Regions from separate parts of the Kitasatospora sp. NPDC057595 genome, predicted to be linked through region 2. Evidence: riboswitches for the same ligand, from Rfam matches in the RefSeq annotation. Region 2 holds a riboswitch; the other holds the start of a gene.
What was found. A riboswitch is a leader RNA that binds a small molecule or an ion and turns the genes downstream of it on or off. The one in region 2 is predicted to bind S-adenosylmethionine.
Positions count from the first base shown of each region.

Region 1: it holds a riboswitch for S-adenosylmethionine, as region 2 does, so the genes downstream of both, thrC (threonine synthase) here and ACFU9E_RS22505 (aminotransferase class V-fold PLP-dependent enzyme) in region 2, are expected to answer to the same signal.

Region 1 covers NZ_JBHVGL010000002.1:80,334-85,983, forward strand. Annotated here, with positions in the region: gene otsB (trehalose-phosphatase) at 1-513, shown strand, start outside; gene ACFU9E_RS03755 (trehalose-6-phosphate synthase) at 497-1,966, opposite strand; gene ACFU9E_RS03760 (glucosyl-3-phosphoglycerate synthase) at 2,005-3,012, opposite strand; SAM riboswitch class I at 3,187-3,318, shown strand; gene thrC (threonine synthase) at 3,335-4,615, shown strand; gene ACFU9E_RS03770 (MoaD/ThiS family protein) at 4,687-4,962, shown strand; gene ACFU9E_RS03775 (cold-shock protein) at 5,548-5,650, shown strand, end outside.
Region 2 covers NZ_JBHVGL010000015.1:42,916-48,565, reverse strand. Annotated here, with positions in the region: gene ACFU9E_RS22520 (heme-copper oxidase subunit III) at 1-621, opposite strand; gene ACFU9E_RS22515 (hypothetical protein) at 1,015-1,440, shown strand; gene trpD (anthranilate phosphoribosyltransferase) at 1,629-2,705, shown strand; SAM riboswitch class IV at 2,813-2,930, shown strand; gene ACFU9E_RS22505 (aminotransferase class V-fold PLP-dependent enzyme) at 2,982-4,346, shown strand; gene ACFU9E_RS22500 (Lrp/AsnC ligand binding domain-containing protein) at 4,363-4,644, opposite strand; gene ACFU9E_RS22495 (rhomboid family intramembrane serine protease) at 4,641-5,489, opposite strand.

The DNA of each region.
Region 1 (5,650 bases), on a different contig from region 2:
CCCGGCGTGGCCGCGGTGCGCGAGCGGCTGCCGGAGGTGCTGGCGGAGCTCGGCGCGCCGGACGGCACCTGGGTGGAGGACAAGGGCCGCTCGGTGGCGGTGCACACCCGGCGCACCGCCGAGCCGAGCGCCGCGTTCGAACTACTGCGCGGCCCGATGGAGGCGCTGGCGGGCGGGCACGGGCTGGTGGTGGAACCGGGCCGGCTGGTGCTGGAGCTGCGGCCGCCGGGGGTGGACAAGGGCGCGGCGCTGACCGGGCTGCTGCGCGAGCGCGGTGCCCGCTCGGTGCTCTACGCGGGCGACGACCTCGGCGACGTCCCCGCCTTCGCGGCGGTGGAGGAACTGCGCGGGCAGGGCCTGGCCGGCGTGCTGGTGTGCAGCGGCGCGGTGGGCGAGTCGCCGGACGCCCCGGTGCGGGAGCTCGCCGACCGGGCGGACCTGGTGGTCCCGGGCCCGGCCGGCGTGGTGGAACTGCTCGGAGCGCTGGGGGAGGAACTCAGCGCAGAGCGTTGAGCTGGTCCAGGAACCACTGCTGCGGCGGCAGCGCCGTCGCCGCGGCGGCCAGCCGCTTGGTGCGGTCGGCGCGCTCCCCGGCGGGCATGGTGAGCCCGGCGTGCAGCGCCTCGGCGGTGGCCACGATGTCGTACGGGTTGACGCTCAGCGCGTCCTCGCCGAGTTCGGCGTGCGCGCCGGCCTCCCGGGAGAGCACCAGCGCGCAGCCCCGGTCGGAGACCACCGGGACCTCCTTGGCGACCAGGTTCATGCCGTCCCGGATCGGGTTGACCAGGGCCACGTCGGCCAGCCGGTAGGCGGCCAGCGAGCGCGGGAAGTCGTCGTCGACGTGCAGGATCAGCGGCTTCCAGTCGGGCGTGGCGAACTCCGCGTCGATCTCGGTGGCGAGCGCCCGCACCCGGTCGGTGTAGGCCCGGTACTCGGCGAGGTCGGTGCGGGACGGGTAGGCGAAGGCGATGTGCACCACCCGGCCCCGCCACTCGGGGCGGGTGCGCAGCAGGTGCCGGTAGGCCAGGAAGCCGCGGACGATGTTCTTGCTCAGCTCGGTGCGGTCGACCCGGACGACGGTGCGGCGCTCGCCGACGGCGGCGCGCAGGGCGGCGAGCCGCTCGTCGACGTCCGGGCGGTGGGCGCGCTCGCGCAGGAAGTCGGCGTCGGCGCCGAGGCCGTGCACGCCGAGGGCGGTGGTGCGGCCGGCGTGGGTGACGGTGAGCGCCTCGCGGTCGACCGTCGCGCCGAGGAAACGCTCGCAGCAGTCGGCGAAGGCGAGTGCCCAGCGGCGGGTGAGGAAGCCGGCCCGGTCGGCGCCGAGGATGCCGGTGAGGACGGCCTCGGCGATGTCGTCGGGCAGCAGCCGCAGGTACTCGGGCGGCGCCCAGGGGGTGTGCGAGAAGTGGCCGATCCGCAGGTCGGGGCGGGCGGCGCGGAGCAGCGCCGGGACGAGCGAGAGGTGGTAGTCCTGCACCAGGACGGCGGCGCCGGGGGCGGCCTCGGTGGCGAGCGCCTCGGCGAAGGCGGTGTTGTAGGCGGTGTAGGACTGCCACTCGGCGCGGAAGCCGGCGTCGAAGGCGGGGGCGGTCGGGGTGTCCCAGAGCAGGTGGTGGACGAACCACAGGGTCGAGTTGGCGATGCCGTTGTAGGCCTGGGCGAAGGTCCGCGGGTCTATGTCGAGCATCCGGACGGCCTGCCCGCCGACGTCGTGGCCGGCCCGGTCGAGGCGGCCGTCCGGGGCCTCCCGGGCTGCCCGGCGGTCGGCGTCGGAGAGGGCGGCGCAGACCCAGACGGCGTCCGGGTCGTCGATCGCGGAGAGCCCGGAGACCAGGCCTCCGCCGCCTCTGCGGAGCGTCAGCGTGCCGTCGTCCGCGGTGCCGAAGGACACCGGCCCCCGGTTGGACGCCACCAGGACGGGGGCTGCGCCGGTCGGATTCGAACGCTCGGTCGTGTCAGGGCCCATGGTTGGTTGGTTGCCGGGGGTCCGGGGTGGCAAACCCCTCAGCGCCGGGTGGCGTACTCGGGGACGGTGTGCATCGGCGGGCGTTCGGTGGCGGTGACCGGGTGGGTGTGGGCGGTGAAGGCTCGGGTGCGCGGGTCGCGGGTGAACTGGGTGAGCCGGGGGTGGAGCAGGTCGGCGGAGGCCTTGAGTCGGTGGGTGCGGTCGAGCCGTTCCAGCGCGGTGCGGTAGATGGTGGCGGCCATCCGGCCGAGCGCCTGGCCGTCCTGGTGCCGGTGGTGGCGCACGCCGACGTCCACCTGGGCGAGCGCGTCCAGGCCGGCCGTCTCCAGCGCGTCGACCAGCAGGCCGAGTTCGACTCCGTAGCCGGTGGGGAAGGGCAGCCGTTCGAGCAGCGAGCGCCGGGCCGCGTACTCGCCGCCGAGCGGCTGGACGAAACCGGCGAGTTCCGGCCAGTGCAGGTTGAGCAGCGGGCGGGCGACCAGCTCGGTGACCCGGCCGCCGCCGGCCGGTACGACCGCCCCGTCGGTCTCCAGCGGCCGGTCGTACATCGCCTTGACCAGCTGGATGTCCGGTTCGGTGAGCAGCGGGCCGATGATGCCGGAGACCAGGGCGGGGTCGAATTCGCGCAGGTCGGCGTCCACGAAGCAGACGATCTCGCCGCGGGTGACCAGCAGCGAGCGCCAGAGCACCTCGCCCTTGCCGGGGGCGGCGGGTATCCGGGGCAGGATCGCGTCGCGGTGGACGACGGTGGCACCGGCCTCGGCGGCGACCGCGGCGGTGGCGTCGGCGGAGCCGGAGTCGACCACCACCAGCTCGTCGACCAGCGGCAGCCGCTCCATCAGCTCGCGGCGGATGACCCGGACGATCTCGCCGACGGTGGCCTCCTCGTCCAGCGCGGGCAGCACCACGCTGACGGTGCCGGCCGGGCCGAGCGCGCGCTTGGCCGCCGGCAGCGTGTGCACCGGGCGGTCGGCCGCGCTCCACGAGCGCCGGCGCAGCCAGGACGCCGTCTCGGGGAGGAGCTCGGGGGTCGGTTCGGCGGGCACGGTGCGCTCCTCGGCGGGGTCGGGTGCGGGGGTCGGGTACGGGGCCTGGTGGGACGGGGCATCTCGCGTGGCGGACGGTGCCGTTCGGGGTTGACGCCTTCGGATACAGTCTTCGTACAGCGGTCGGACCTTCGCACGCCGGGGTCACCGCTGAGCAGGACCACAACTTCACAGAGCTCATCCAGAGGGACTGAGGGAACGGCCCGTTGACGTCCCGGCAACCTTCTCGCACGGTCGGCTTCGAGCCCCGGCGGGACAGGTGCCAATTCCGGCCCGGGCGCGACCGCGTCACGGGGAAGATGAGGAGAGAGGCCTCGCCACCATGGCTATCGACACCGCCGTACCCGTCACCGTTGACCTCGGCCCCGCCGCCCAGCTGTCCTGTCGGGAGTGCGGCACCAAGTTCCCGCTCGGTCCCAGCTTCGCGTGCCTGGAGTGCTTCGGCCCGCTGGAGATCGCCTACGACTTCGGCAGCGAGGGCGCCGAGGAGCTGCGCAAGCGGATCGAGGCCGGTCCCGCGTCGATCTGGCGCTACGCGCCGCTGCTGCCGGTGCCCGCGGACGTCGCGGGCAAGCCGAACCTGAACCCGGGCTGGACCCCGCTGGTGAAGGCCGACAACCTGGGCCGCGAGCTCGGCTTCACCGCCCAGCTGCACGTCAAGGACGACTCCGGCAACCCGACCCACTCCTTCAAGGACCGCGTGGTGGCCTGCGCGATCGAGGCGGCCCGCGCGTTCGGCTACACCACGCTCTCCTGCTCCTCGACCGGCAACCTGGCCGGCGCGGTGGGCGCGGCGGCGGCCCGGGCGGGCTTCCGGTCCTGCGTGTTCATCCCGCACGACCTGGAGCAGGGCAAGGTCGTGATGGCCGGGGTGTACGGCGGCGAGCTGGTCGGCATCGAGGGCAACTACGACGACGTGAACCGGTTCTGCTCGGAGCTGATCGGCGACCCGGCCGGCGAGGGCTGGGGCTTCGTCAACGTTAACCTGCGGCCGTACTACGGCGAGGGCTCCAAGACGCTCGCCTACGAGATCTGCGAGCAGCTCGGCTGGCGGCTGCCGGAGCAGATCGTGATCCCGATCGCCTCGGGCTCGCAGCTCACCAAGATCGACAAGGGTCTGCAGGAGCTGATCAAGCTCGGCCTGGTCGAGGACCGGCCGTACCGGATCTTCGGCGCCCAGGCGGCGGGCTGCTCGCCGGTCTCGGCCGCGTTCAAGGCCGGCCACGACGTGATCCGGCCGGTCAAGCCGGACACCATCGCCAAGTCGCTGGCGATCGGCAACCCGGCCGACGGCCCGTACGTGCTGGACATCGCCCGGCGCACCGGCGGCGCGGTGGAGGACGTGACGGACGAGGAGGTCGTGGCCGCGATCCGGCTGCTGGCCCGCACCGAGGGCATCTTCGCGGAGACCGCGGGCGGCGTGACCATCGGCGTGCTCAAGAAGCTGGTCGAGACCGGGCAGCTGGACCCGTCGAAGGAGACCGTCGCGATCAACACCGGTGACGGCCTGAAGACCCTCGACGCCGTCTCCGAGGCCGGGATGACCGCCGTGATCCGGCCGAACCTGGAGTCCTTCCGGGACGCCGGCCTGGCGACCGCCTGACCCTCGCGCCACCCACGTCCCACCCGTCCCGCCCCCAGCCCCGCCCGCGCGCCCGCAACGAGGAGACCCCCATGAGCGCCAACGTCCGCATCCCGACCATCCTGCGCACCTACACCGGCGGCGCCAGCGAGGTGCCCGCCGAGGGCGGCACGCTGGGCGAGGTCATCGCCGACCTGGAGAAGAACCACGCCGGGATCGCCGCGCGCATCCTGGACGACACCGGCAAGCTGCGCCGCTTCGTCAACGTCTACGTGAACGACGACGACGTGCGCTTCGCCGAGGGCCTGGCGACGGAGATCAAGGACGGCGCGAACATCTCGATCATCCCGGCGGTCGCCGGCGGCTGATCCCGCGCGCGCCCGTTCCCTCCGGGGCGGGCGCACCGTCTCCGGCTGTCCGCGGCACGGAATTCCGTGCCGCGGACAGCCGCGCGTATTTTGGCGGGAATATTTTCGGTGCCGGTCGGAGTAAAGTGTCGCTCGACCGGGAACAGAGGCCGCCCTTCCGCTCATCCGGGAACGAATCCACCGCATCGCCACCACCGCCGGTGTCCGCCCAGTGGGGCCGGTGCCGGGGTCCGGGGCCCGGGAAACATGTCAGGCCGGTGTCAGAATTCTGACCGGGATTTCTGGTAATACGTCCGCTATGTCCGGCGGGAAATGCGGCTTTCCTGGTGTTTATGTCCGTCCTGTCCCCCATGATGCCGGGTGAATTCCCCGACATTGGGCCTGTTGCAGAGGGCGTCGATCCGGATACATTCAGCCGCGGTCGACGCAATCGCCCGTTCGCCGGATGCCGTTCGGCGACATCGGGAGGATCGCGGCGTGCACGGCCGCGCCCAGGGGGGGTTCCCCGGGCCGGCAGCCAACCAGACCCGCGCCCGCAGACCTGCGGGGGCGTGAAGGGCCAGCACAGCACTAGGGGAGTTCGGAATGGCTCAGGGCACCGTCAAGTGGTTCAACGCGGAGAAGGGCTACGGCTTCATCGCGGTCGACGGTGGTGCGGACGTCTTCGTCCACTACAGCGCGATCCAGA
Region 2 (5,650 bases):
TTACTTGATCAGGTAGATGGTCGCGAACAGGCCGATCCACACGACGTCGACGAAGTGCCAGTAGTACGACACCACGATCGCGGCGGTGGCCTGCTCGTGAGTGAAGCGCTTGGCTGCGTACGTCCGTCCCAGGACCAGCAGGAAGGCGATCAGACCACCCGTCACGTGCAGACCGTGGAAGCCGGTGGTCAGGTAGAACACCGTGCCGTACGGGTCGGAGGACAGCGAGAGGCCGTCCTTCTTGACCAGCTCGGTGTACTCGAAGATCTGGCCGCCGATGAAGATCGCGCCCATCACGAAGGTCAGGGTGAACCACGAGCGGAGCTTCTTCACGTCACCGCGCTCGGCAGCGAAGACGCCGAGCTGGCAGGTGAGCGAGGAGAGCACCAGGATCGTGGTGTTGACCGAGGAGAAGGGCACGTTGAGGGCGTGCGCCTTCTCGGTCCAGAACTCCGGCCCCTTGACGGAGCGGAGCGTGAAGTACATCGCGAAGAGGGCCGCGAAGAACATCAACTCGGAACTGAGCCAGACGATCGTTCCGACGCTGACCATGTTCGGCCGGTTGACCGATCCGTGCGCGTGCCCGGTTTCTACTGCTGTTGCTGTCGCCACGACGGACATTATGTCGGTCCCTTATTCCGTCTTCACGCCGGGGGGTCTCCCTCGGAGTGTCCGGTGCGTGCGGTATGCCCCCCTGGCACCCCGCAGACCGCACCCACCCGTGCTGAGCAGCGGCGTGTCCCTTTTCTGACGGTTCCTCGAAGGCCCTTCCGGGGGCTCTGGCGGCGTGTCGCGGCGCTCCTGCGGGGCCGTCGGTAGTAAGGGGAGAGACCACCCGTCCGCCGTACGGGTGGTCCGTGCGGGCGGGGGTGACGCGCCGTGCTCCGCCCGGACCAGTGGCGGGCGGCGGCGGTTCGAGGAGGATCTCGCGGGAAGGGCTCGGCGGCGGGTGATCGGGAGTAGCATCCGGGGAGAGGCGAACGTGGTCCGGATCACACGTGAGGGAGCAGGCCCATGGCGTACACGACCGACGAGACGCTGACCGTTCTCGTCTACAGCCACGACCGCACCACCCGCGAGCAGGTGCTGACCGCTCTCGGTCGGCGGCCCGCGGAGGACCTGCCGGAGCTGGACTACCTGGAGTGCGCGACCACTCCCGCGGTGCTCAAGGCGCTGGAGAAGGGCGGCATCGACCTCTGCGTCCTGGACGGCGAGGCGGTGCCGGCCGGCGGGCTCGGGCTCGCCAGGCAGCTGAAGGACGAGATCTACGGCTGCCCGCCGCTGCTGGTGCTGATCGGCCGGCCGCAGGACTCCTGGCTGGCCGCCTGGAGCCGGGCCGACGCGGCGATCTCCCAGCCGGTGGACCCGGTGGCGCTGGCCGAGGCCGTCGCCGCCCTGCTGCGGGCGCGGCTGGCCAAGCGGGCGCCCGCCTCGCGGTAGCCGGGCCCGGCCGGGCCCGGCCGTCCGGTCCGGCCGTCCGGGGCGGTGCTCCGGGGCGGCCGTCTCACCTCGCGTCTCAGTACAAGAGAAGAAGGGTGAACGGCGGAGCCCCGGCACCCGCCGCTCGATAGGCTGACTCCGTCCCTACGTCCTTCCCCGTCCGCGGGGAGCGAGAGCTGGAGTCAGCCATGGTGAACGTGCACCCTGCGAACGGCGGTAGCGAGCCCGCGCAGGTGGTCCGCACCTGGCCGGACATCCTGTCGGCGCTGCTGAGGGGGGAGGACCTCGACCGCGCGGCCACCGCGTGGGCGATGGACCGGATCATGAGCGGGGAGGCCTCCCCGGTGCAGATCGCCGGCTTCATGGTGGCGCTGCGGGCCAAGGGCGAGACGGTCGACGAGATCTCCGGCCTGGTGGACTCTATGTACTCGCACGCCGAGCCGCTGTCCATCCCCGGTCCGGCGGTGGACATCGTCGGCACCGGCGGCGACCGGGCCAAGACCGTCAACATCTCCACCATGTCGGCGATCGTCGCCGCGGCGGCCGGCGCCAAGGTGGTCAAGCACGGCAACCGGGCCGCCTCCTCGGCGAGCGGCTCCTCGGACGTGCTGGAGAAGCTGGGCATCAGCCTGAACCTGCGCCCGCGCCGGGTCGCCGAGATCGCCGAGGAGGTCGGGCTCACCTTCTGCTTCGCGGCCACCTTCCACCCCTCGATGCGGTACGCCGGTCCGGCCCGCAGCGAACTCGGGGTGCCGACCGCCTTCAACATCCTCGGCCCGCTCACCAACCCGGCCCGGGTGACCTCGCACGCCATCGGCTGTTTCGACACCCGCCTCGCCGGGCTGATCGCCGGGGTGCTGGCGCAGCGCGGTGCCGGCGCGCTGGTCTTCCGGGGCGACGACGGGCTGGACGAACTCACCATCACCACCACCTCGCGGGTCTGGATCGTCCGGGACGGCGCCGTCACCGAGACCACCTTCGACCCGCGCGAGGTCGGCATCGAGCCGGTCGGCATCGAGGCGCTGCGCGGCGGGGACCCGTCGTACAACGCGGAGGTCGCGCGCCGGCTGCTGGCCGGGGAGCACGGGCCGGTGCGCGACGCGGTGCTGCTGAACTCGGCGGCCGCGCTGGTGGCACTGGAGCTGACCGGCGCGCCGCTCGCCGAGCAGCTCGGGACGGCCATGCGGCGCACCGCCGCGGCCATCGACTCCGGCGCGGCGGGCGATCTGCTGAAGCACTGGTCGGAGGCCACCGCCCGGCCGTGACGCGGTGGTCGGGGCCCGGGGGAGCAGCCTCCCCCGGGCCCCTCCGGCTGTCCGGGATGCGGACTCCTGTTTGACCGCGGGACGGACGCGACCTAGAGTCTTCGCCAGGTCATGAGCGACAGCGTCAAGCCCCAGCTGGCTGTCCGGCAACCCTCCGTCCGTGGCGGGGTGCCCTGGGTGAGGACCGGGTCACGTGGCGCATCGTCCGCGTGGCAAGCGCGGACGCCGGACCGACAGCACTCCCGGGGTCCCTGACCCGTACAGGAGTGCATCCTCATGTCCATCGGCACCTCTCTCTGCGCCCCCCTCGCCGTCCTCGGCCACGACGTCCAGGTCCCGCTCGCCAACGGTGACAAGGTCGGCTACGCGGCGCTCGACTACGCGGCCAGCTCCCCGGCGCTCCAGCGGGTCTGGGACGACGTCGCCGCCTACGCCCCGTACTACGGCAGCGTGCACCGCGGCGCCGGCTACCTGTCGCAGCTCTCCACCGACCTGTTCGAGCAGAGCCGCCGCACCGTCACCGAGTTCCTCGACCTGCGCGAGGGCGACCAGGTGGTCTTCACCCGCGCCACCACCGACTCGCTCAACCTGCTGGCCGGCGCCGTCCCGGCGGGGACGCAGGTGTTCGCCTTCGAGACCGAGCACCACGCCTCGCTGCTGCCCTGGGCGCACGCCGGTCTGCCCGTCACCTACCTGCGCGCCCCCCGCTCGCACGCCGAGGCGGTCGAGGCCTTCGACGCCGCGCTGGCCGCCTCGCCCGAGGGCCCGAAGCTGCTCTGCGTCACCGGCGCCTCCAACGTCACCGGTGAGCTCTGGCCGGTCGCCGAGCTGACCCGCACCGCCCACCGGCACGGTGCCCGGGTGGTGCTGGACGCCGCGCAGCTGGCCCCGCACCACCGGGTCTCGGTGCGCGAGCTGGACGTCGACTGGATCGCCTTCTCCGGCCACAAGCTGTACGCGCCGTTCGGCGCCGGGGTGCTGGCCGGCCGGGCCGACTGGCTGGACGCGGCCGACCCGTACCTGGCCGGGGGCGGCGCCACCCGCACGGTGGCCCGGGAGGCCGACGGCTCGGTGGCCGTGCAGTGGCACACCGGCCCGGCCCGGCACGAGGCCGGCTCGCCCAACGTCATCGGCGCCTACGCCATCGCCTCGGCCTGCCGGGCGCTCACCGAGGCCGGGTTCGACGCGCTGGAGGCCCGTGAGCGCGCGCTGGTCGCGCGGCTGAAGGCCGGGCTGGCCGAGATCCCCGAGGTCCGGGTGCTGAACCTGTTCGGCGCGGACTCGGACCGGGTGGGCGTGCTCTCCTTCGTCGTCCGGGGCTGGAACAGCTCGCACTTCTCGGCCGCGCTGTCCGCCGAGTACGGCATCGGGGTGCGCGACGGCCTGTTCTGCGCCCACCCGCTGGTCCGCACGCTGCTCGGCGACGAGGAGGCCGCGCCCTCGGAGTGCGGCGCGCCGGAGCCCTCGCTGCCCGGCGAGCGCAGCCTGAACGCGATCCGGGTGAGCTTCGGCGCGGGCACCCCGGACGAGCACGTGGACCGGTTCCTGACCGCCGTCCGCGAGCTGGTCACGGACGGCGCGGCCTGGACCTACCGCAACGAGGGCGGCCGCTGCGTCGCGGACACCCGCCGGGAGGGCTGAGGCCCCGCCGACGGCGCTACTCGTCCAGACCGATCGAGAAGGCCGCTTCCAGGTCGTGCTGGGAGTAGGTGCGGAAGGCGATCTGGGTCTCGGTGTGGGCGACGCCCGGGACCTTGTTGAGCCGGCCGGGGATCACCTCGGCGAGGTCGTCGTGCCGGCCCACCCGCACCATCGCGACCAGGTCGTAGCCACCGGTCACGGAGTAGACCTCGCTGACGCCCTCGATGGCGGCGATCGCCTCGGCGATCTCCGGGATGCGGTCGACGCTGGTCTTGATCAGGACGATGGCGGTGATCACGGTGGCGTACTCCTTTGTGAGGTGCCGCCAGCGTATCGGGCGGCGGCGGCACCGTCGCGGGGGCGGGTGGCCCGGGGCCGGCGCCCGGTCAGGGTGCAGGCGTAGAGGAACCCGGCCGCGAAACCGATCACGTGCACCACGTACGCCACACCGGGCCCGGCGGAATGCACCGACCACCACTGGAGGGCGAACCAGAGCCCGAGCACCAGCCAGGCCGGGAAGCGCAGCGGGAGGAAGAGCAGCAGCGGGACGAGCGTGGTGACCCGGGCCCGCGGGTGGAAGCGCAGGTAGGCGCCGAGCACGGCGGAGATCGCCCCGGAGGCGCCGATCAGCACCCGGGTCGCGTCCGGCGAGTGCGCCTCGGCCAGCGCGAAGCCGTAGGTGGTCAGCGCACCGGACGCCAGATAGAAGAGGAGGAACCGGGGGCGACCCAGCCGCCGCTCCACGGTGGGGCCGAAGACGTGCAGGAAGAGCAGGTTGCCCAGCAGGTGCAGCCAGCCGCCGTGCAGGAAGAGCGCGCTGAGCACGGAGAGCGCCGGGTGCTTGCCCGGGGTGGGCGCGGCCGGGCAGCCGGGCACCGGGTCGGGGGCCTCGGCGAGCTGGCCGGCGGTCAGCGGGCGACCGGTCAGCAGTTCGGCGGGGACGGCCCCCCAGCGCTGCTCGTAGCGCTGCTCCGCGCAGACCCGGGTCCGGCCGTGGCCGTAGAGCGGGTTGAGCCCGGCCGCCGGTCCGAGCAGGAAGACCGCGGTGTTGAGCGCGATCAGCGCGTAGCAGACGGCCGGTGCGGCGGCGGCCGGCCGGCCGCGGCGCACGCCGGTGCGGTCGGGGAGGACCGGGAGGGCCATGGGCCCCAGCATCCCTCCGGCACGCGGCGGGCACCGCGCGGTTACGGCAGGTGGGCTACCCGCCGCGGGCCGGTCGGCCGGTGGCCGTGAAGGTTGCCCCAGGCAATAGGCTTGGGGCGGGCAATCCCGCCTCCCGCCGCCGACGCCGGGGCTCCGGGGGG